2 regions of the Marinagarivorans sp. genome follow, and region 1 is predicted to be linked to the other one. Evidence: predicted binding sites of a transcription regulator. Region 1 holds the regulator's gene; the other holds the start of a gene.
What was found. The regulator LexA, encoded in region 1, represses DNA repair genes until DNA is damaged. The targets are predictions, from matches to a motif close to ACTGTNTNTANANACAGT.
Positions count from the first base shown of each region.

Region 2: the regulator LexA is predicted to act here: its motif matches at 5,164-5,181, upstream of ruvC (crossover junction endodeoxyribonuclease RuvC).

Region 1 covers NZ_CEXWTU010000036.1:13,333-25,261, forward strand. The annotation lists gene eno (phosphopyruvate hydratase) at 1-344, opposite strand, end outside; gene kdsA (3-deoxy-8-phosphooctulonate synthase) at 440-1,288, opposite strand; gene pyrG (CTP synthase) at 1,285-2,916, opposite strand; gene AC3A8L_RS06455 (GNAT family N-acetyltransferase) at 3,317-3,862, opposite strand; gene lipA (lipoyl synthase) at 3,863-4,840, opposite strand; gene lipB (lipoyl(octanoyl) transferase LipB) at 4,889-5,569, opposite strand; gene AC3A8L_RS06470 (YbeD family protein) at 5,573-5,848, opposite strand; gene AC3A8L_RS06475 (D-alanyl-D-alanine carboxypeptidase family protein) at 5,845-7,008, opposite strand; gene lexA (transcriptional repressor LexA) at 7,243-7,845, shown strand; gene AC3A8L_RS06485 (hypothetical protein) at 7,849-8,298, shown strand; gene hisF (imidazole glycerol phosphate synthase subunit HisF) at 8,427-9,200, opposite strand; gene hisA (1-(5-phosphoribosyl)-5-[(5-phosphoribosylamino)methylideneamino]imidazole-4-carboxamide isomerase) at 9,207-9,947, opposite strand; gene hisH (imidazole glycerol phosphate synthase subunit HisH) at 10,003-10,686, opposite strand; gene hisB (imidazoleglycerol-phosphate dehydratase HisB) at 10,698-11,291, opposite strand; gene AC3A8L_RS06510 (thioredoxin family protein) at 11,437-11,892, shown strand.
Region 2 covers NZ_CEXWTU010000004.1:25,549-37,477, reverse strand. The annotation lists gene tolB (Tol-Pal system beta propeller repeat protein TolB) at 1-882, opposite strand, end outside; gene tolA (cell envelope integrity protein TolA) at 879-1,661, opposite strand; gene tolR (protein TolR) at 1,658-2,059, opposite strand; gene tolQ (protein TolQ) at 2,102-2,773, opposite strand; gene ruvB (Holliday junction branch migration DNA helicase RuvB) at 2,908-3,954, opposite strand; gene ruvA (Holliday junction branch migration protein RuvA) at 4,034-4,639, opposite strand; gene ruvC (crossover junction endodeoxyribonuclease RuvC) at 4,636-5,157, opposite strand; gene AC3A8L_RS01085 (fumarate hydratase) at 5,376-6,896, shown strand; gene AC3A8L_RS01080 (4a-hydroxytetrahydrobiopterin dehydratase) at 6,974-7,318, shown strand; gene AC3A8L_RS01075 (hypothetical protein) at 7,311-7,496, shown strand; gene AC3A8L_RS01070 (GNAT family N-acetyltransferase) at 7,483-7,995, opposite strand; gene AC3A8L_RS01065 (AgmX/PglI C-terminal domain-containing protein) at 8,067-9,053, opposite strand; gene AC3A8L_RS01060 (ExbD/TolR family protein) at 9,050-9,571, opposite strand; gene AC3A8L_RS01055 (ExbD/TolR family protein) at 9,568-10,122, opposite strand; gene AC3A8L_RS01050 (MotA/TolQ/ExbB proton channel family protein) at 10,140-10,832, opposite strand; gene AC3A8L_RS01045 (hypothetical protein) at 10,893-11,210, opposite strand; gene AC3A8L_RS01040 (tetratricopeptide repeat protein) at 11,207-11,875, opposite strand.

The DNA of each region.
Region 1 (11,929 bases):
GATACAGCCAATATTGCATTGGCACCTAAGGTCGCTTTATTCTCAGTACCATCGGCGTCCAACATTATTTGGTCAAGTTCGCGCTGAGCGCTAGCATCTTTACCAATCAACAACGGCTTGATAGTGTCATTAATGTTAGCAACTGCTTTTAAAACACCTTTACCCAAGTAACGGCTTTTATCACCATCGCGTAACTCTAGCGCTTCGCGTGATCCCGTTGATGCGCCAGATGGTGCACATGCAGATCCCATTGCACCCGATTCCAAAATAACTTCAGCCATAACCGTTGGGTTACCGCGTGAATCCATAACTTCAAAACCTTTGATGTCGACAATCTTACTCATTAGAGTCCGTCTCCGTTAGTTGTGGGTAAAACATAATATTGTTTAGAATTAAATAGTGGCCGCAACAAGCTGCAGCCACTAAGGAAGTGTATTGATTACTGAATATCAAGCGCAGGCAATGATTTAATCAAATCATCAACCGCTTTTATTTGTGCTAGAAATGGCTCAAGCAAGTTGAGAGGTAATGCACTAGGACCGTCGCACTTTGCATTGTCGGGATCGGGGTGCGCCTCTAAAAACAACCCCGCCAAACCTACTGCCATACCCGCACGGGCCAGCTCTGCCGTTTGGCTGCGTCGGCCGCTTGAAGCAGCGCCAAATGGGTCGCGGCATTGCAAAGAATGCGTAACATCGAAAATGATCGGTGCTTGCCCGCAACTATCTTTCATCGTGCGAAAACCCAGCATGTCGACGACCAAGTTGTCGTAACCCATGCAGCTTCCACGCTCACACAAAATGATTTTATCGTTACCGCATTCGGCAAATTTTTCAACGATATTCGTCATCTGCCCGGCACTAAGAAACTGAGGTTTCTTAACATTAATGACAGCATTCGTCTTAGCCATTGCGGCAACTAAGTCAGTTTGGCGGGCCAGAAATGCTGGAAGCTGAATAACATCACAAACTTCTGCAACTGGCGCAGCCTGCTCTGGAGTATGAACATCAGTAATCACAGGAACATTAAAGGTCTCTTTAATCTCCTGAAAAATCTTTAAACCTTCGTCCATCCCAGGGCCACGATAAGAGTGAACCGAAGACCGGTTTGCCTTATCAAAAGACGCTTTAAAAACATAAGGGATACCCAGTTTTTGCGTCACTTCTACATAAGCTTCGGCCGTTTTAAGTGCCAAATCACGAGACTCTAAAACATTCATGCCGCCAAACAAAACAAACGGCAGATCATTCGCAACAGCGATGTTTTTTACATTAATGACCTTGCTCATTTTTTAGCCTCGCTATAGGCAATGGCAGCATTCACATAGCCAGTGAAGAGCGGGTGGCCGTCGCGCGGCGTTGAGGTGAACTCGGGGTGAAATTTGCAAGCCACAAACCAAGGGTGATCTGGGATTTCTACAACCTCAACCAATGCATCGTCGGCAGACCAGCCACCAATTTTCAAGCCGGCCTTTCGCAATTGATCAATAAAATGATTATTGACCTCATAGCGATGACGATGGCGCTCTACAATCACATCTTCACCATAGATTTCGTGCACTTTACTGCCCTTTTCTAAGCGACACTCTTGTGCGCCGAGGCGCATGGTGCCGCCCAAATCACTGGCTTCATCACGTGTTTCTACGTCACCTTCTGAGGTGATCCATTCGGTGATTAAGCCAATGACAGGGTGCGCTGTTTTGGTGTCGAACTCGGTACTATTCGCATCAGTCCAGCCAACAACATTTCGTGCAAATTCAATAACAGCCGTCTGCATGCCTAAACAAATCCCAAGGTATGGGATTTTGTTTTCACGCGCATGCCGGACCGACATCAACTTACCCTCCAAACCACGCTGACCAAAGCCACCAGGTACCAAGATGGCATCAACGCCATCCAGTAAACCAATGCCCTGCTCTTCCACGTCTTCAGCGTTAATGTGGCGAATATTGACTTTAGTTTTGGTATGAATGCCCGCATGGCTGATTGACTCATTCAGCGATTTGTAAGCATCCAGCAATTCCATATATTTGCCAACCATAGCAATGGTGACTTCTTTTTCTGGATTAAGCTTGCGCTCAGCAACCCAATCCCATTCAGATAAGTCCGCAGGCTCGGCGGTTAATTTAAACTTATCTAACAGGATTTGATCCAGATGATAATTTTGTAAATGGTGCGGGATCGAATAAATAGTTTCAACATCTGGCAATGGAACGACTGCGCGTCGCTCTACACTAGTGAAAGAGGATATTTTATTCAGTGAGTCATCATCAATCAGTGATTCAGAGCGGCACAACAAGACATCAGGCTGCAAGCCAATCGAGCGAAGCTCTTTTACGGAGTGCTGTGTAGGCTTTGTTTTAGTTTCACCGGCTGTTGCAATATAAGGCACTAAGGTTAAGTGCATTAACGCACTGCGCTCGCCACCTAGCTCATTCGATAACTGACGAACGGCCTCAAGGAAAGGTTGCGACTCAATATCGCCGACAGTGCCGCCAATTTCAACCATGGCCACATCATAACCATTACCGCCTTCAAGAATGCGGCGCTTAATTTCATCAGTAATGTGAGGAATAACCTGAACAGTGCCGCCAAGATAGTCACCTCGGCGCTCTTTACGCAAAACGGTTTCGTAAACACGCCCCGTCGTAAAGTTATTCTTTCTCGACATATTCGAGCGAATAAAACGCTCGTAGTGACCCAAGTCGAGATCGGTTTCTGCGCCATCCTCTGTCACAAAAACTTCACCATGCTGAAACGGGCTCATCGTTCCTGGATCAACATTGATATAGGGGTCTAGCTTTAAAATAGTAACTTTAAAACCGCGCGCTTCAAGCACTGCAGCCAAAGATGCAGACGCAATACCTTTACCCAATGACGAAACCACGCCACCAGTAACAAAAACAAATCGTGTCATTTGACGCCTTGTGAAAGTCAATCGTTTAGAGGCATTCTAAACGTTAAAATTAACGGATATTCGAATTCAGAGGATCAACCCCATCAAATGATGAGTATTGCGTTGCGAACAGAGCAAACGACAACCAATCGATTAGGTTTGAACCTATCGCTATTGAAGTCCCACCAGCTCCAACAAACACCCTTGAAGACACCCGTATGGATGGGGCGGCAGATTACCAGATTTGGGCTTTTGTCTCAATTATTTGCCGCAGCAAATCGCGATTAGGGGCTAGGCAATAGATAGTTTATCCAATAAGGCAAAGATATCGAGGCGCATGACGCGGCATGTAACGCTTTGAGCATCGAAGGTAGGAAGTCGACATCAAGTATTAACGCATGAAATATTGCTTCCTCTCCCCTTAGTATTTCGAACTAAGATCAGCACCCGAGATAGCCTTCTTGAAGACCGTAACAGTCGGAGCCGTAGAGTTCGACTTAGGCATCAAGCACTCCTGCCACCCCTTGCCAGTGTAATATCCGCGCGAGATGTCGGTATAAAGATACAGCTCCTTCTCGCCCAGGCCCATCGCCGCCTGCTCAGCGCTTTTTAACAAAGACTCGCCAACACCTCGACCACGAGCAGTAGGTGTGACAAAAAGGTTGCTTACCCACAAGCCATTGGCAAAACGAGGATTTCGACTACTCAAGCGAGTCAAGCTAATGCACCCCAATGGCGGTGCTTTAATCGCAGCGCACTCTTTAGCGATCAACGTCATGGGTACAGCCTCATCACCTAAGTGCTCCCGCAGCTGTAAACGGCGTTTTGCATAGGCTTCAGCAGGGTTCTCCATTGAGCCTTTTCTTTGCTTAAGCCATTCGGCGTGCAACCAGAGCAGTAGTGTATCGATAAGCGATGGTTGATCTCTTAAATCAAAACAGATTCCACCCCAATCATGCGCAGACAACTATTTTACCTCTTCTCCGTGCGCCTGCTTATCGGCATGATAAGAGGACCGCACTAATGGTCCGCAAGCAGCGCGCTTAAAGCCCAACTCTTTAGCGTAAGCCGCATATTCATCAAACTCACTAGGCTCCACATAGCGCTGAACGGGTAAATGCTCTTTAGAGGGCGCCAAGTACTGCCCAATGGTGAGCATATCAATATCGTGCTCGCGCATAGTTTTGAGCACTTCCATGATTTCTTCTTTTGTTTCACCCAAACCAACCATCAAACCAGATTTGGTCATAACATCAGGCTTTAATGCTTTATATTTTTGCAGTAACTGTAGAGACCATTGATAATTAGCGCCAGGTCGGGCCTCACGATACAAACGCGGAACCGTTTCGAGGTTGTGATTGAAAACATCAGGTGGCTCGGCCGCTAATATTTCTAACGCGATATCCATTCGCCCCCGAAAATCAGGCGTTAATATTTCTACCTGTAGGTTCGGCGAAAGCAAGCGCGCCTCTCGTATGCAAGTAGCAAAATGGTCGGCACCGCCATCACGTAAGTCGTCGCGATCAACCGAGGTGATGACAACATACTTCAAACCCATGTCAGCTATAGCAGCAGCTAATTTTTTGGGCTCGGCAGCATCAAGCGCATTCGGCTTACCATGACCCACATCGCAAAACGGGCAGCGCCTAGTGCAAATGTCACCCATGATCATGAAGGTTGCAGTGCCGCCGCTGAAGCACTCACTCAAGTTAGGGCAGTTAGCTTCTTCGCAAACAGTAGAAAGATTACTCTTGCGCAACAATGACTTGATGCGCTGAACTTCCTGCGAAGCGGGAATGCGTACACGAATCCAGTCAGGCTTGCGCAAAGGCGCATCAGAAGCAATTACCTTCACGGGAATGCGTTCGACTTTATCAGCATCACGCAATTTTTCACCCTGCGCGATACGCCGAGTACGTTTTACGGGGTCAAAATGTTCGGTCATAGTTACCTCAAAATTCCAACAGCCAACAAAGCCGCTGGCGAATACGCACTAGTCCTTTTCTTTAGCTAGTGTGCATTTTAGCTCTTTTAATAAGCATTCTACGTAGCGCGCCTTTGCGCCCTGTACGAAATTTGCTGGCATTTCATCAATATGATCAGCCAGCTGCGTCATCTTAAGCATTGAATAGCCGCACGGATTAATCGCATCGAAGGGCGTTAAATCCATAGCTATGTTTATGCCTACGCCATGAAAGCTACAGCCCCTGCGAACGCGCAGACCGAGAGATGCCACCTTCTGATCGCCAATATAAACACCAGGTGCGTCTGCACGGGCTGCAGCATTTACACCATAGGTTGCCAAGAAAGCAATAACACTATTTTCAATATGGGTCACCAGCTCGCGAACGCCCATATTTTTGCGGCGCAAGTTGAGCAATGGGTAGAAGACAAGCTGGCCAGGGCCATGGTAAGTGACCTGGCCGCCTCTATCGGTTTGCACCACTGGGACCAATGTTTCACCAATAATATGCTCGGCCTTGCCTGCCTGCCCCTGCGTATAAACGGGCTGATGCTCAACAATCCACAACTCATCCAAGATGGGTTGCTTGGGATCTTCATGCGCACGCGAATCAGTAAAAGACTGCATCGCCCTCCAAACATCCTCATAAGGCGCAGTACCCAAATCTTTTATAACAATTGGCGTGAGCAATAACGGCGTAGTATCAGCCATTATTCACATAACCATTTTAATGTAACTTAAACCCTTCAGCTCTTCATGCATCGCTTTTAACTGCGGCTCTCCGGTGGCCACAATAAGCACCGTAAGAGAGACAAAGCGACCATTGCGACTAGGATTAACAGGCGCAGGCGCCGCCGACAATTCAGCATGCCGGGCAACAACCTCAAGAACAGCGGCTTCATAACCCTCAAATGCTGTACCGATGATTTTAATAGGATAATCAGGACAAGGGAATTCAATTAGGGGGCGATCGGGCGCTTGCTCACTCATGACAATAGCCCATCAATAAACAACATAAAACTATCCCACAAGCGAGCAAAAAAACCTGCCTGCTCAACCGCATATAGCGCAACCAAGTTGCCTTCATACAGCGTTTCACCGTCGTAGATGATCGCTAAAGTACCCAATGCCTGCCCCACAGCAACTGGCGCTTTAATTGTGTGATCCACAGTGGTGACGAGCTCTAAGTTATCGCCTGCGCCCCTTGGAATCGTTAAGGTAACATCATCCAATACACCCAAAGAAACCTGCTTGTTTAAGCCCTGCCATATTCTCTCATCAAGTAGCGCCTGCTGTCCTTTAATAGCAGTATGCGTTGAGAAATACCGAAAACCATAAGACAGCAATTTTTGCGACTCCACCGCACGGGCTTCTTTTGACCGAGTACCTAGTACCACAGAAACCAAGCGCATGCCTTCTTTTTCAGCCGTCGCAACTAAACAATATCCTGCAGCATCTGTATGGCCAGTTTTCAAGCCATCAACACTACTATCTCGAAACAGCAAGCTATTGCGGTTATCTTGTTTAATGCCGTTATAGGTAAAGCTTTGCTCGGCATAAAGGTCGTAGTGATCTGGATGATCATAGATAGTTGCTTGCGCAAGCAGGGCTAAATCGCGCGCCGTCGTTAAATGGCCTTCGGCAGGCCAACCCGTCGCATTTTTAAAATGTGTATTTTGCATACCAAGCAAGGTAGCCGTTTGATTCATCACATCCGCAAAAGCGCCCTCACTTCCTGCGATATGTTGAGCTAATGCAATGGAAGCATCGTTACCAGACTGAATAATAACGCCGCGCAATAGATCAATAACCTCAACCTCAGAGCGTGGCTTTAAGAACATTGTAGAACCACCGCTTGAGGTGCCGCCACGGCGCCAAGCATCATCGGTGACGTATACCTTATCTTGTTCACTTAAATCGCCGCGCGCAACCTCCTCCGAGACAATATAGCTTGTCATGATTTTGGTAAGGCTTGCGGGGGGCAACTGGAAATCGGCCTGCTCTTCAATAAGAACATGTCCAGTTTGCGCATCAATAAGAATGTACGCTTTGGCCGCAACCTGTGGTGGCTTTGGAATGATGATGTCACGCGCGACCGCAAACTGCGATACGCCCGCCAGTAAGACCGCTTGCGCGAAGGACCTGCACATCTTGCTTTTGAAAATCATGATAAAAGTAGTTATCCGTAGCCAAAAGTCGCGATTATAGCAGCATTGACATCACAAATTCCAAAGCCTTACGGCCACTAAACCGCGCAAACCGCAACGATCAACTAATATCAACAATTTAACTCGGTTCACTTAAAAGGCGCTTGCACAAAGTTCAATACTGCTTATAATTACATACTGTACAGCCAACCAGTACTTTTAACCCTTGGAGGCAACATGTCCAAACTTACCGCCAGACAACAGCAAGTCTTTGATGTGATCAAGTCGCATATGGAAGACACCGGCTGCCCGCCCACCCGCGTAGAGCTTGCGAAAATACTGGGCTTCAAGTCAGCTAATGCTGCAGAAGAACACATTAAAGCGCTTGCACGCAAAGGCGCCATCGAGATCATAGAAGGGGCTTCACGCGGTATTCGCCTGCCAGAAGCAGCCCGGGGAATCCCTCTAGTAGGCCGCGTTGCCGCTGGAAACCCTATTCTAGCGACCGAGCATATAGAAGATTATCTGCCCATCCCTCAAAACTTCTTCCATCCTTCTGCCGACTATCTATTAGAGGTACATGGCATGAGCATGAAAGATGCTGGCATTTTGGATGGCGATCTTCTTGCCGTTCGTGAAGCTAAAACCGCTAAAAACAACGATATTGTTGTTGCTCGTGTTGAGGATGAAGTCACGGTGAAACGTTATCGTCGCGAGGGCAACCGGGCAATAGTACAGCTTTTCCCTGAAAATGAAGATTTCGATGTTATTGAAGTTGATTTGCGCGATAGCAATTTTGCCATCGAAGGCATTAGCGTTGGCGTAATTCGCCGAGGATAAACCATGCAAGCTCTCTCTTTGAAACAAACTGACGAATCGCCCCTTAACGGCAGAGGTCACCCACAAGATCGCGCAGCAACAAGAACCTCTAAGGTTAGCGAGATCATATTGGCCGGCAACAATCCTCAAGGCGACCTAACCTTCGCCATGCTTGCTCACCTAAGCCATCAGCATAAAGCGGATAGCAACGGAGGCCGATGGTTAACGTGGATATGCCCAATGCTGATAAGCCGGGAAGCGCTAGCGCAGTTTAACTTTGACGTAATGGGCCTTAGAATCCTACACCCAAAGAGAGAAGCCGACATACCTCAACTAATGCAAGATGCTTTGAATGCAGGCACCAGCCACACTGTGGTTGCGCACTGCCAGGGTATCAGCAGTAAACTATTTCCCTGGCTAGAAAATGCGGCGCATACAGGCGATAGCAGCGCCTTAATCATTCGACCGCAATAAACGCCAGAAAGTATCACAACCAAGCTCCTCCTCGACCCTCCGCTGCTTCATTCTTGTTCGCCATTCAAGGATGGAAAAGCGGAGTTTTTTGCTTCAAGGGATTAAGTAAAACTCAAAAAGCACCAAAGCTAAAACCGAATTTCAATACCACGTTCAGCCATATAGGCCTTCGCCTGCGGCACGGTATACTCACCAAAGTGAAAGATACTCGCAGCCAGAACTGCATCCGCACCACCGAGCTCGACACCATCTACCAAGTGCTGAAGATTACCAACACCTCCACTGGCGATGACTGGCACAGCTACCGCATCGCTAATCGCTCGCGTCACGCCAAGATCAAAGCCCTGTTTAACCCCATCGTTATCCATGCTCGTTAACAAAATCTCACCAGCGCCTAGCTCGACCATCTTAACACCCCAAGCGACAGCATCTATCCCCGTTGGTTTTCGTCCACCATGGGTAAAAATCTCCCATCGAGGAACCTCACCTTCAGCACTCACTTTTTTTGCATCAATCGCAACAACGATACATTGCGAGCCAAATTTGTCGGCAGCTTCTTGAACAAAATCAGGATTAAAAACAGCCGCTGAGTTAATGCCAACCTTATCGGCGCCTGCATTCAACATATTGCGAATATCTGCAACAGTTCGAATGCCACCACCAACCGTTAACGGAATAAAAACCTCAGAGGCAATCGCTTCAACCGTATGGATTGTTGTGTCTCGGGCTTCGTGCGAAGCTGTGATATCCAGAAAGGTGATTTCGTCGGCACCTTGTTGATTGTACTTTTTAGCGATTTCAACGGGATCACCAGCATCGCGTATATCAACAAACTGAACGCCTTTGACAACGCGACCTTTATCTACATCTAAACAAGGAATAATACGCTTTGCTAAAGCCATGACCGATTAACCCTTTTTATCGCACAAGGCCTGAGCCTCAGCCAAGTCCAATGTATCTTCATAAATTGCACGCCCAGTAATCGCACCGCAAATTCCGGCGCCCTCTGCACTTGCAGCCAATAAAGCACTGATATCGTTGATATCAGTAATGCCGCCAGAAGCAATAACCGGCAAGCTGGACGCCTTCGCCATAGCCACTGTTGCCTCAACGTTTACGCCCTGCATCATGCCGTCACGGTCAATGTCGGTGTAAACAATACTACTAACGCCATCTTGCTCGAAGCGCTTCGCCAAATCTGTAGCTTTCAAGGTTGAGACTTCCGCCCAACCATCGGTTGCCACTAAACCTTTTTGCGCATCCAAACCCACAATCACATGCCCTTCAAAGGCCTTACACATTTCAGTGACAAACTGCGGCTCTTTAACGGCTTTTGTACCGATGATGACATACTTAACACCCGCATTTAAGTAGTATTCGATGGTCTCGGCACTGCGAATACCGCCACCAATTTGGATGGGTAAATCGGGGTAAGCTTTGGCTATTGCAGTAACAATTTCGCCATTTACAGGTTCACCGGCAAATGCGCCATTAAGGTCGACCAGGTGCAATCGACGAGCACCCTGATCTACCCATTTTTGAGCCATGCTGACGGGATCATCCGAAAAAACGGTGGAATCTTCCATAACACCTTTGCGTAAACGCACACACTTACCGTCTTTTAAATCAATGGCGGGAATAATTAACATGAATAAATACCTTAAGAAACAATCTGTAATCTAGCGTGGAGTAAGCCATTACAATTTATGGCCGACCATCCCAAGCTACGAAATTTTTCAATAGTTGCAGGCCATTGCTATGGCTTTTTTCAGGATGAAATTGCGCCGCAAACACATTATCGCGAGCCAATGCTGCAACAAAATCCAAACCGTGATGAGTCTTACCCGCCACCAATGCTTGGTCTTGCGCCTGCACATAATAGCTATGCACAAAGTAAAAACGGCCGCCATCTTCAATTGAATGCCACAGCGGGTGTGCCATTGTCTGTGCAACGTTATTCCAGCCCATATGCGGCACCTTTAAACGTTCACCACTGTGAGAACCTTCGTCAGTCACTGCATTGAAGCCCGGCGTAGCACTAAAGTCTTTCACCTCTCCAGGAATAATATTGAGGCAATCAACCCCATTATTTTCGGCACTGCGTGACATGAGTGCCTGCAAGCCAACACAGATAGACAGTACTGGCTTGCCCGAGGCAATTTCACGCTCTACCGCGACATCAAAGCCACGAATTTTGATCTCGGCAATGCAATCACGTATAGCGCCAACACCAGGAAAAATGACACGGTCTGCACGTGCGATAGCGTCACTATCGGAGGTTACAATCACATTGGCTTCAGGCGCGACATGCTTCACTGCACTGGCAACCGAATGCAAATTGCCCATACCATAATCAATGATGGCCACTTGGGTTAATGTTGAACTCACCACAAAATCTCCTAAAGCGTGCCTTTGGTCGAAGGCATTGCATCACCCATACGCTCATCAACGGTTAAGGCCATGCGCAAAGCGCGACCAAACGCCTTAAAAACTGTTTCAATTTGGTGGTGCGCATTGTGACCACGAAGGCAATCGATATGCACAGTCACTTTGGCGTGGTTAACAAAGCCTTGGAAGAACTCCCAAAATAATTCCGTATCGAAATTACCAATGCGCTTTTGCGTGAAAGGGATATTCATCACAAGGCCTGGGCGGCCAGAAAAATCGATAACAACACGTGATAACGCCTCATCAAGCGGAACATAAGCGTGGCCATAACGGTAAATACCGCGCTTATCGCCCACGGCAGCATCTATGGCTTGGCCAATGGTAATACCGATATCTTCTACACTGTGGTGATCATCAATATGCGTATCGCCTTTGCACAATACGTCCAAATCTATCATGCCATGACGGGCGATTTGATCCATCATATGCTCTAAGAAAGGAACACCCGTGTTAAAAACACCCTTACCTGCGCCATCAAGATTCAAAGCAACGCTGATTTGTGTTTCGAGTGTATCGCGGTCAACTTTCGCCGTACGGTCGGCCATACTTACTCCAGACATTTTGAAAAACGGCGATTATAGCGTTGCATGGCTCTCGTGTCTTGGGTTCTTACTTTCCCTTAATGCAACTGAACATTCCGGCATCCATGAAGTCGTAGCAGGATAAAGACATTATTATTGGAGCTGTTCCGTGAAAATCAGCAAAGAGCGTTTAAAGAAAGAGTTTTTCTCCATTGTCCTGATGGTTGCATTTGGAGGGCTTTTTTATATCGGCATTAACTCGTTGCAGAATTTTAATGGTAAGCGAGCTTTCGCTAATACCGGCCTAGAACCCTTAACGCTTGCCCAAGCGATGGCTAAAGCTCAAGAACAAGGTAAGCCCATCCTCGCGGACTTTTCGGCCTACTGGTGTGGCTACTGCGTAAAGCTCGATAAGGAAGTACTTGCCGATAGCTCGGTTAAAAAGGTCATCGATAGTGACTACATTTATGCCCGTATCGATTCTGAGTCTGAGGAAGCCAATTACTTCCGCAAAACCTATCAAGCCCATGGTTATCCAACGCTAGTTATACTGAAACCCGACGGCACACTGATCAAGAAGCTTGATCTTACGTTTGAACCAAGCGCATTCCTGCAACAAATTTAAGATGAATTAAAGGTGGTTGGCGATAAAGCCACGGGCG
Region 2 (11,929 bases), on a different contig from region 1:
ACCATCGACCGACCAATTCGGCTCGGTGTCGATATAACTATCGTTGGTGATACGCTGCAAGCGTTTGTTTTGAATATTCATTACATAAATATCAGGACTGCCATCCTTTGACAAAACCATCGCCAATTGATTACCGTCCGGCGAAAACGAAGGCGCTCCATTCAGCCCTCTGAAGCTTGTCATTTGCGTTTTACGACCCGTAGCCAACTCCATGATATATATAGCTGGCCTAGTGGTCTCAAAAGACACATACGCAATGCGCTTTCCATCAGAAGCCCAAGTGGGCGAAAGGATGGGCTCCGAACTTGCTTGCAACGTTCGAGCTCTAGCACCATCGACATCGGCATATACTAAACGATAACGGCTTGCGCTCGGTTTACGCATATCTTGAACATATAACATTTTAGTCGCGAAAATCCCGCGAATCCCGGTCACCTTTTCATACACCGCATCGCTGACAGCGTGGGCAATATCACGCAAACCATTAACGCCAGCCTTCACAGTGGCGGTATGAATATTCTTTTGCGCTAAAACATCATAGAGTTCATAACGCAGAACATACTTATCACCTTCAGTTACCAGCTTGCCGATGACTAAAAAGTTGGCCCCTAGCATACGCCAATCTCTAAAAACAACCTCATTGCGCGAAGTCGGCATGGCCAACATGTCGGTGGTCGGTATTGGATTAAAAAAACCACTGCGCTCTAAGTCCGCAGCAACAATTGCTTGAATATTTTCAGATAAGCCCCGCGATTGACCAAAAGGCACAATAGCAATCGGTGCAGGATTATCATTCCCACGGTTAATCTCAATAAATAAACTAGCGCGGGCATTCATTGCAGAAAGAACAAACAGCGCAGCTAACGCAATGCGAAAAATCACAGGCGACGATCCTCGGGATTGAATAAAAGATTAATAGTTCTGAAATTGCGTTCGAACACCGCAATATCCATTTTTTGTAACTCTGGAATTTGGTCAACCGCGCGCACAGCCTGCTCGGCTGAACGATCAAAGGCATCATTACCGCTGCCCTTTACGACATTCACCGTAATGATTTTACCCGTTGGTACCAACTGAATCACAAGCTCACAAAGCATTCCTTTTCGTGCCGAGGGTGGCCGACTCCATTTCTGAGCAATACGCTCCATAATAATGGCCTTAAACGAATTTACCGTTTGCGCTTCAGCTTGTTCAGCCAACATCATCTCTTCTTCACGCAGAGCTTTATCGACAGCTTCTTGCTGGCGCTTACGCGACTCCTCTTTGGCGCGCTTTTCGGCGGCCGCTTTCTCTTGTTTTTCCTTTTTCTTCAATGCCGCCTTTTCTTTCGCCGCTTTTGCCTTCGCATCAGCGGTTTTCTTTTCTTTTAGAATTTTTGCTTTCTTTGCGGCGGCTTCTTTTTGTCGACGTTTTTTCTCAGCACTAGCATCTTTTTTCTTATTGGCTGTCAAATCAACCTTGTTCACCTTACTGCCAGACACCTTCTTTTCAGGCGCCTTTGTTTTCAGCTCAACTAATGTGGCTTTAACAAATTCAGGGCGTTTGAAGTTCGCCTCTTCTTTAGCGGGCTGCCAAACGTGCACCACGGTCCACACTAAAATTCCGTGCAAGACTACAGCGGCCAGAATGGGTAAGGTGTATTCTCGAATAGAGCGAATCATTTTTTGCTTGAACCAGGCTCCGTCACCAAGCCCACGCTCGGTGCGCCGGCACCCTGCAGCTCACTCATTAGATTAACAACCAAACCATATTCAATCTTTTTATCACCCCAGACTAATACCGGTGTTTGCGGCTTTTGCCTAAGGATCTTCGCAACCTGATCAATAATTTCAGTAAGCGGTTTTTGCTGATCACCTTTTTCGCCCAAGTTAATAAAATAAGAGCCGTCGGTTTTAATCGAAACAATTAACGGTTCTTCGTCTTTATTATCTAGGGGGCTTGATGGCGCTTGAGGTAATTCCACCTGAACACCCTGCATCAATAACGGCGCGGTAACCATAAAGATGACCAGCAAAACGAGCATGACATCGATATAAGGCACCACATTAATTTCAGCCATTGGCTTACGCTTTTTAGCCGGTAACAGTGTATTCACTTGGCATTACTCTGCATGGACTTGGCGGTGCAAAATTGAAGAGAACTCTTCGGTGAAAGTCTGGTAATTAGCACTAAGGCTTTCGGCCTTGGCCACAAAACGGTTGTAAGCCAAGACCGCAGGAATGGCCGCAAATAGCCCCATCGCCGTTGCAACTAAGGCCTCCGATATACCTGGCGCCACTGTGGCTAAAGTTGCCTGGTGCTGGTTCGCCAAACCGCGAAACGAGTTGAGAATCCCCCAAACGGTACCAAACAGACCAATATAGGGGCTAACAGATGCCACACTGGCTAAAAATGGTAAATGAAGCTCGAGCTTTTCCTGCTCTCGCATTAACGCAACTCGCATTGCCCGTTGCGTGCCCTCCATGACGGCAGCCGAGTTCTTTTGCTGACTTAAACGTGAGAACTCTTTAAAACCTGCGCGAAAAATGGCTTCAATACCTTGAGCATTTTGGCTATTACCTTGTCGGTAGAGCTGAGCCAAGTCACCTCCGGACCAAAAACTTTTTTCGAACCGCGAGAAACTAGTACTTGCCTTAGAGTGATAGATAAAGCGCTGAATAATCATCACCCATGAAGCTACCGAAGCAGCGAACAGCACAAACATGACCAACATGACCACAGGGCCGGCATCGGCCACTAAGTCAAAAATAGAAAGGGGTTCGGTTGGAGTCATAAAAAATTTCGTTACCCAGTAGCTAGCGAGATGGATTGTGTAATGCAAACTAAGTGAGCACTATAGATTGTCCCACTATGAACGCAAGAGTCATGAAAGATTCCACGAATATTGCTGTGCCCGATTTAGGCCACCTAAGTATCTTGCGCCATACTGGCCGGGGGCGTCAATCCAAAATGATCGTACACTTTTTGCGTGGCTACTCGCCCCCGCGGTGTACGCATAAGAAAACCTTGTTGAATTAAATAAGGCTCCAAGACATCTTCAATGGTGTCTCTTTCCTCACTAATAGCGGCAGCTAAGCTATCGACACCTACAGGACCACCGCCAAATTTATCAACCAGGGCTATTAATAACCTACGATCCATATGATCAAAACCTAAAGCATCAACATTCAACATATTGAGCGCTTTATCAGCCACTTCTTCAGTCACAACACCATCAGCTTTTACTTCGGCATAATCACGCACCCGGCGTAACAACCGATTGGCGATACGTGGCGTACCACGCGCGCGACGTGCAATTTCCTCGGCGCCCAAACCCTCAATACCAACCCCCATCAAACTTGCCGAGCGAGTGACGATATGCGTGAGATCTGCCAAGTTGTAAAATTCTAAACGCTGAACAATGCCGAAGCGATCTCGTAATGGCGAGGTTAACAAACCCGCCCGCGTCGTGGCGCCGATCAACGTAAATGGAGGTAGATCAAGTTTGATGGAGCGTGCTGCCGGCCCCTCGCCAATCATGATATCTAATTGGTAGTCTTCCATCGCCGGGTACAGCACTTCCTCAATCATTGGGCTTAGACGATGGATTTCATCAATAAACAGAACGTCACCGGCATCTAAATTGGTCATTATCGCTGCTAAGTCACCAGCCTTCTCCAACACAGGGCCGGATGTACTTTTTAGCGAAACACCCATTTCGTTAGCAATAATATTCGCCAACGTAGTCTTACCAAGCCCCGGCGGGCCAAAAATCAAACAGTGGTCTAACGCTTCGGCGCGGCCTTTAGCCGCACCGATGAATATTTCCATCTGCTCACGGACATGGGGCTGGCCAATATAATCAGCCAGCATTTTCGGGCGAATAGCGCGATCAACTTGCTCTTCTTTACCTTGAACGGAAGGCTGAATAATGCGCTCTTGTGCTGCAGGTTTAAGGTTGTCAGGTTCTATCATGCAAGGCGTGGTTTCTTAATGAGTAAAGGCGCGGCTTCATTGCCACATAATCGCAACCCGTATATTTAAGGGGCTTATTTTAGCCCGGTAACATACTGCGCAAAGCAAGACGAATCAATTCTTCGCTACGCGTCACTTCATTTGTTTTGAGTACGCGCGCAATTGCTTTGGTCGCTTCTGCCGGCTTATAACCCAGTGCAATCATCGCACTTTCGGCTTCAGCTAATATATCGCTGTTGGTAGATCCTGCAGAACCGTAATGAGTTGCCTCACCAGGTAACTGCCAATCTTTGACGCGATCACGCATTTCAATAACTAGACGCTCGGCCGTTTTTTTACCGACGCCAGGTACTTTAGTTAAAGCGGCAACATTGTCGTTTAAGATAGCCGCCACAACATCGTTTGGATCCATGCTGGATAAAACGGCAAGTGCCATTTTAGGCCCCACACCGCTCACCTTAATAAGCTGGCGAAATAAACTACGCTCCTGCTGGCTTGCAAAGCCAAAGAGCTGGTGGGCATTTTCGTTTATGGACAAATGCGTATGCAATACCGCCACACCCGATTCCGGCAAATTATAAAATGTACTCATCGGGGCCAGTACTTCGTAGCCCACGCCCATAACATCAAGCAAAATCATCGGGGGTTGTTTTTCTAGAATCTCCCCCTTCAAGCGCCCTATCATACTAATCGACCTCTACGAAATTGACGCGCGCCAGCAGTGCGCACCAAATAATGCTGTGTATTTGCGTGGCACAATGCTACAGCTAAAGCATCCGCGGCATCTTCCTGCGGTGAACCTTCCAACTTCAATAATGATTTAATCATATGCTGCACCTGTGTTTTATCTGCTGCACCGGTACCGACAATCGCTTGCTTGACCTTTCGTGCCTCATATTCCGAAACCGGTAAGTTGTGGTAACAAGCCGCCACAATTGCAGCTCCGCGAGCCTGCCCCAACTTCAAGGCCGAACTTGCGTTGGAAGCCATAAAAACCTGCTCAATAGCAAACTCCTGAGGCTGGTAACGCTCAATAATTTCAACGACACCCTCAAAAATCACCTTAAGACGCTCAGGTAAAGTCAACTCAGCTGAGATGCGAATCACCCCGCTACTCACATAGGAAGGCTTACCATTGAGGTAATTAATAATGCCATAACCCGTTTTACGTGAACCGGGATCAATCCCAAGAATAAGCGCCATCAAAAACCTGTATGTAATCACAGTAAAGTTGCACTGTGCCAACTCCTACGTCATAGGTCAAGCCGATCTCGTAAATGCTTATCCAATCCACCACGAAATACAATTGTCATAAACCGCTGAACGTCCATGATATTTATGCGATAAGCGCCTTTAGAACCCACCATTGAATGTGTAGAATTAACGCTTAAACGCCCATACTCAGCCAGACGAGACGAAACATGCGTACAGTGATTAAGCAAAATGACATCATCGCCAGCGTGGCCGATGCACTGCAATATATCTCTTACTACCACCCTAAAGATTTTATCGACGCCATGCATGCGGCTTACAAAAAAGAAGAGAGCCAAGCAGCGAAAGACGCCATCGCACAAATATTAATCAACTCACGTATGTGCGCCCAAGGTCACCGCCCCATTTGCCAAGATACGGGCATCGTGACTATCTTTGTTGAAGTGGGCATGAATGTAAGCATTGATGGCGATATGGCGCTAGAAGACATGTTAAACCAAGGTGTTCGCGAAGCTTACCAGCATCCCGATAATGTCTTGCGCGCTAGTATTTTAGCCGACCCGGATGGCGCCAGAAAAAATACTGGCGACAATACCCCAGCAATCATTCATTACAAAATTGTGCCCGGTAATACTATTGATATTCATGTGGCGGCTAAAGGGGGCGGCTCGGAAGCTAAAACAAAATTTGCCATGCTAAACCCTTCAGACTCCGTCGTAGATTGGGTACTAAAAACCGTACCATTGATGGGCGCGGGCTGGTGCCCTCCGGGCATGCTCGGCATAGGCATTGGTGGCACAGCCGAAAAAGCGATGCTATTAGCCAAAGAAGCATTGCTAGAGCCTATTAATATTCAGGCACTAATTGATAAAGGTGCGCAGTCACGCGCAGAAGAGCTACGTATAGAACTTTACGACAAGGTCAATCAACTCGGTATTGGAGCACAGGGGCTAGGCGGACTAACAACCGTTTTGGACATTAAAGTTAAAGACTTCCCTAGCCATGCGGCCAATAAAGCCGTAGCCATTATTCCCAATTGCGCTGCGACAAGGCACACCCATTTTGTACTCGACGGCAGCGGTCCCGCCAGCCAGACACCACCGTCCCTCGAAGATTGGCCCGAAATAAGCTGGGAAATTGGCGACACTGTTCGCCGTGTTAACTTAGATACAGTAACGCCAGAAGAAGTACAAACATGGAAAAGCGGTGAAACCGTATTACTCAATGGCAAACTCCTGACGGGTCGCGATGCAGCACATAAACGCATGGTCGACATGATTAATAAAGGCGAAGAATTACCCGTCGACCTAAAAGGCCGCTTTATCTATTACGTAGGGCCCGTCGACCCAGTGCGCGAAGAAGTTGTTGGACCCGCAGGACCAACAACCGCCACACGAATGGATAAATTTACCCGTACCGTTATCGAAAAGGCCGGCCTATTAGGTATGGTAGGTAAAGCAGAGCGCGGCGATTCGGCGATAGAGGCTATTAAAGACAATAAAGCTGTTTACTTAATGGCTGTCGGTGGGGCCGCCTACTTAGTATCAAAGGCCATTACGCACTCTAAAGTCGTCGGCTTTGAAGATTTAGGCATGGAAGCGATTTATGAATTCGAAGTCAAAGACATGCCGGTGACAGTCGCAGTCGACAGTACAGGTGATTCCGCACATAAAACTGGACCCAAGATCTGGCAGGCTAAAATTGCCGAGCAGGTTCTCGATATTAAATAAGAAACAGCTTTAGCCGCCCCGCTTTATTTTTGTAGCGTCAAAAGTAAAACGAGGCAACTAACACGACGGACAATTAAATGAACAAGCTCGCTGACCAACAATGCCAAGCGTGCCAAGTCGGGGCTACAGCTCTTATTGGCGAAGAACTTACCAAGGCACTGCACGAACTGCCCAACTGGGAAGCTCACCAACAACCCCAACCTACGCTAGTTCGCACTTACGTATTTTCAAATTTCAGCGCAGCACTGATTTTTGCCAACAAAGTAGGCGCGCTTGCCAACACACACAATCACCACCCCTGCTTAATTATTGAATGGGGCAAGGTGACAGTACAGTGGTGGACACACAAAATTAATAACATGCACTTTACCGATGCCATTCTGGCGGCAAAAACAGACAAGCTATTTCTAACAAATGAGTAATGTTTTAGCGTTTAAACGCCCTAAACTCAGCGAAAAGCATAAAGGTAAAACCCTGTGCAAAAATGGTTTTCATCAATGGAAAATCGTGACAGAAAAAAAGTTTGACGTAAAACAGGGGAAGCTAGTAACACAATACCGCTGTGGTCGCTGCGGACAAGAAAAAATTACTGCGCACTAGAATCACGCTGGTAGAGCATCAAATCAACTTCATCACCGTAGTACAACAAGTGCTGAAGTTGCGACCAACCTAGCCCTTCATAAAAGACTCTTTGATTGGGGGTAAACAAGTACATCTGATCAACGCCCATCTCACTAACTGCACAATTAACAGCATGCGCAACCAACGCTGAAGCAATACCCCGCCTTCGCATTTCTGGCAACACATACACACTGGCAAGCCAGGGCGATAATATTGGCTGACAATCCATATCGTGCAGATCCAGCGCGGCTGTTCCAACAGGTTCACCTTCGGCATTTAAAGCAATAAATAACGTTGGCGAAAAGCTATCGGGGGATAACACTGAAGCGTCGAGATAAGACGCCATTTTTTCAATGCGAACTGATAGTGTTTGCCCTGGATTCAAATGCGCCCACTCTTGGTGATGCCATTGTGCAACAGCAGGGATCATTGATGGAAAATCACAGGCATTAACAATATCAACTATTGGCTTGAGCATAACATCCACATTTTACAGTTATAAAAAAACCCGCCAAGATTACTCCTGCGGGTTTTTGAACGACAAAACGACTAATAGGGTAAGAAATTAAAGGTATGCCTTAAAGTCGTTTTCAGAACATCGTCGGCACCAAAATTAATACCGCGCAAGCGCGCCATAAGTTTTCGCTCTAACTTTTTATCACCTAAATCGCTAGAAACAATCTTAACGCTGGATACATTACCTGCAGGCTCAATAACTAACTCGAAAACCACCTTACCCTCAAGGGTTGGATCTTCATCGAGAGCGCGCTGGTACAAGCCAAAAATACTCGCTTTATTGGCATCAATGGTTTGCGACATCGCCACTTTACTACGGGTACCTTTAATTGCTTCAGCATCGGTAGTGCGCTCTTCAGCCGCCGCGGCACTCACTTCAGTCAACTTACTATCTACGGCTGTAGTTTCACGGCCAGAAAGCGCGGCCCCGCCAGTGTCGGTACTTAATGCCGCTGTATTAACACCACCACTCATTGTTTGAGCGCCGCTATTAATTAAGTTGCGATTAACCGCTGCCGCCTTGCCTTGAGCACGCGTAACTTGCTGTGTTCTAACATCGCTAACATCAAGTGTATCTCGCATTGCACTAAGATCATCAGCAAAAGCGAGAACCCCACTCTGTTTAGCCACTTCTTTAGCTTTTTTCAGCTTTATTGGATCAGGGTCTTTTTTCGGCTTAGGCTCTTCCTTTTTTGGCTTAGGCTTCGGCTCTTCTTTCTTGGGCTTTGGCTCTTCCTTTTTAGGTTCTTCTTTTTTGGGCTCAGGCTTGGGCTTAGGTTTGGGCGGAGGCGGTTTAGGCAGCTCCTTTTTTTCCAAAACAACACGCGCCAATTGAGGCGGTAATTTAGCGCGCTCTTCCCGTGTTTTTTCCGGCAAGTGTACTTGAGTAACAAGGTAACCCAAGATAACAAAAGGAATAAACAGGCCAAAAAATATCTTCCAGTAGCGCTTGTTATCTTCTAGCTCGCTGGACCAAGGTAAAACCAGGTTTGGCGCTAATATGAGTTTTGCATTACTCATGGAGCCTCCCCTGCATCAGTAGCGTTAGAAATCTTACTCACAGCTAATGATATGTTCCGATAATCAGTTTGCGCACACGTCGTCATAATCCGCTTTAACAACGTATACGGGATCGAATTGTCCCCCATAATTGTTACGTCACGCCCTTTTTTTGCCTCACTATCATTGGTGTAAGGCTTACGTGTCGCCAAATATTCCAATTCTTTTTTCAGGGCTTTAATTTCATCGCCCTCTTCAGCCAACACCGACTTCACATTAACGATGGATCGGCCAGAAATAATAATTTCTTCGGCGCTAACCATTACAACCAATGTGTTATCTGGTTTTTTCTCGGCGACTGAATCGGGTAGTTTTATGGCTTTATTACTCTGCAGTACTTCCACATCAGATGAGTTCACCAATAAGAAAAATACAAGAATCGTAAAAATATCCATTAACGATACAAGATTTAACTTTGGCTGCCCTTTATGTCGTCGATGTAAACGGGCCATTCTGCGTGCGCGTAAGGATTGCTTCATTGCATCACCTCCGCATCCGGCATGGCATCATAGGGGCGCTCCTCAATAGGCTGCACAATAGGTGCATCACCGAGAGAGATCTCTGGAAAAAGTTCTGCATCAACAACCGAAGCAACGACAACAGCCTCATAGGAGCGAACGGTATCCATCGTTGTTACGATAGTCTGGTAATCCGTATCCTTCTGCGAAAGGATGAAGATATCGCGTTTCTCTTTACCTTTTTCAGCTAACTGCCGCTTAATTTCCTGTAAGACGGTCGACAACATTTTAAAGTCGTGCTCACCGTCCTTATGTGGGACAGTTTTTAACGGTGCCCCTGCAGGATAATTAACAACCAGTTTATTCGAGTGAATGACCACCTCTAGTGCTTCATTTTGCTGCGGATCATCATTGGCGCTATTGGGCGCTAAATCCGGCAGTTTTAAATCCAGTACAGTAATGTGTGAAAACACCATACTCATTAACAAAACGGGCACGAGAATGATCATCAGATTCATAAAAGAGGTAATGTCGAGATCGGCATCCTCTTTTGCTCTACGTCTGATTCTCATATTTTATTGCAGCCTAATTATCGAGCAGGGCTTTTAGGAGCGCCAGGTGAAGCGGCGGCCGGTTGTGGTTTAGCCGCACCTGAAAGTGCGCTTGTCGATAATATATTCAAGCATTTCACACCTGCCATCTCTAAACTATCGATAATTTCGTTAGTTTTATTCTGAATAGATGTGTGCAAAAGCAAGAGTGGAATAGCCGCCATCAAACCAAAAGCAGTTGTGTTCATCGCTACAGAAATACTCTGTGAGAGCAGCGTTGCTTTTTCAGAGGGATCTGCTTCTGCAACCGCGGTAAATGCTGCGATTAGGCCCATAATTGTTCCCAATAAGCCCAGTAGGGTTGCGATATTTGCGAGCGTGGCAATATACGCCGTACGCTTCTCTAGGCGGGGCACAGCCTCCATTACACCCTCCTCCATCGCATACTCAATCTCTTCACGACGTGGGGTCTGCTGCATACGCGCCAGACCAGAAGCAATAATTCGACCTACAGGCGCCTGAGAGCTACGAGCAATTTCGACAACGCCGTTATAATCTTTTTTGCGAAGCAAAGGCAATATTCGGTCGAATGCTCGACGATTTGAGCCCTTAGCTACGGTTAAAAAAATCCAGCGTTCAATGGCAACAGCCAAACCAACCACCAACACCAAACCAATGGGGTACATGAAAGGCCCACCATTTTGAAAAAAGCCAATCGCAGTATCTAACATTTTATTCTCTCCGCCGTGCGTTGTTCTTAAAAATAATTAATAAAAAGGGAAATGGAAAACTTATTCTGTAGCGTTATCATCAATATCGTAAGCTACCGGTGCAGCTCGCATTTGCACAAGGTAAGTTACTTCGCGTTCATGTTCTACACGCTCGACATGATCAAAAACATCACCTAGTCGTGTGCGCGTAGTAAATGGCATTGTTAAAGCATTTTCATCTGAAGCTTGTCGCCAAGGAATAATGTAAGTCACACTCGGGTGCTCTTGGTTGCCTTTCACCGTTGTGCTGATACTGACCACATCATCGGCAACAACATTAAAGCTTAGCCCGAAAAAAAGGGCAGCCAGTGCAGAGTTCAAGGATAAAAAGGCTCTCATTGTGCCCCTCCTGCTTGTGCATTATTAGACTGTAGCTTTGCCTGTTCGCGTGCAGCTTTCGCTTGGCGCCGCTTTATATCAACAATCCAGCCTTTTAATTGCTTATCGGGCTCGCCCATTATTCGGGCGCTCATTTCAAAGTGCGCAAGCGCATCGTTAAAACGCCCCATATACATGTCGTAAAGCACACCGAGATTACGATGCACTACAGCACTATGCGGCCAGACGGCAATCGCCTTTTTGTAGAGCTCTTCAGCTTGCGTGAACTGACCTTGCTCGCGCGCCATTACGCCATAAGCGTTGTAAGCTTCAATATTTAACGCGTTGGCATTAATCGCTTTATCAAAAGCTTGCCCTGCCGCATCGTATTGCTCTTGACGCCAAAGCGAAATACCCAGGTTGACCCACGGACCAGATAACTGCGGATTCGATTGAGTCAATCCATCAAAGTGCAGTTCGGCTTGCGGCCAATTTTCTGACTCCATTAAAACCACGCCTTGAACAAAGGCAGCTTTTACACCGGCAGAAACTTTTACTTTTTGCTGATCATATGGATTTGGCAGCAATACAAGCGGCGCAGTCTCACCAGGCTCGTAAACAATATCAGCTTCAGGCTCGGCACGCGAACCACCACCGTTAGTTGCACAACCAGTAGTTATAGCCATAACTACTGCAAGGCACAGGATAAAAAATGCTCTGTAACCCTTTTGGAGAGGCAA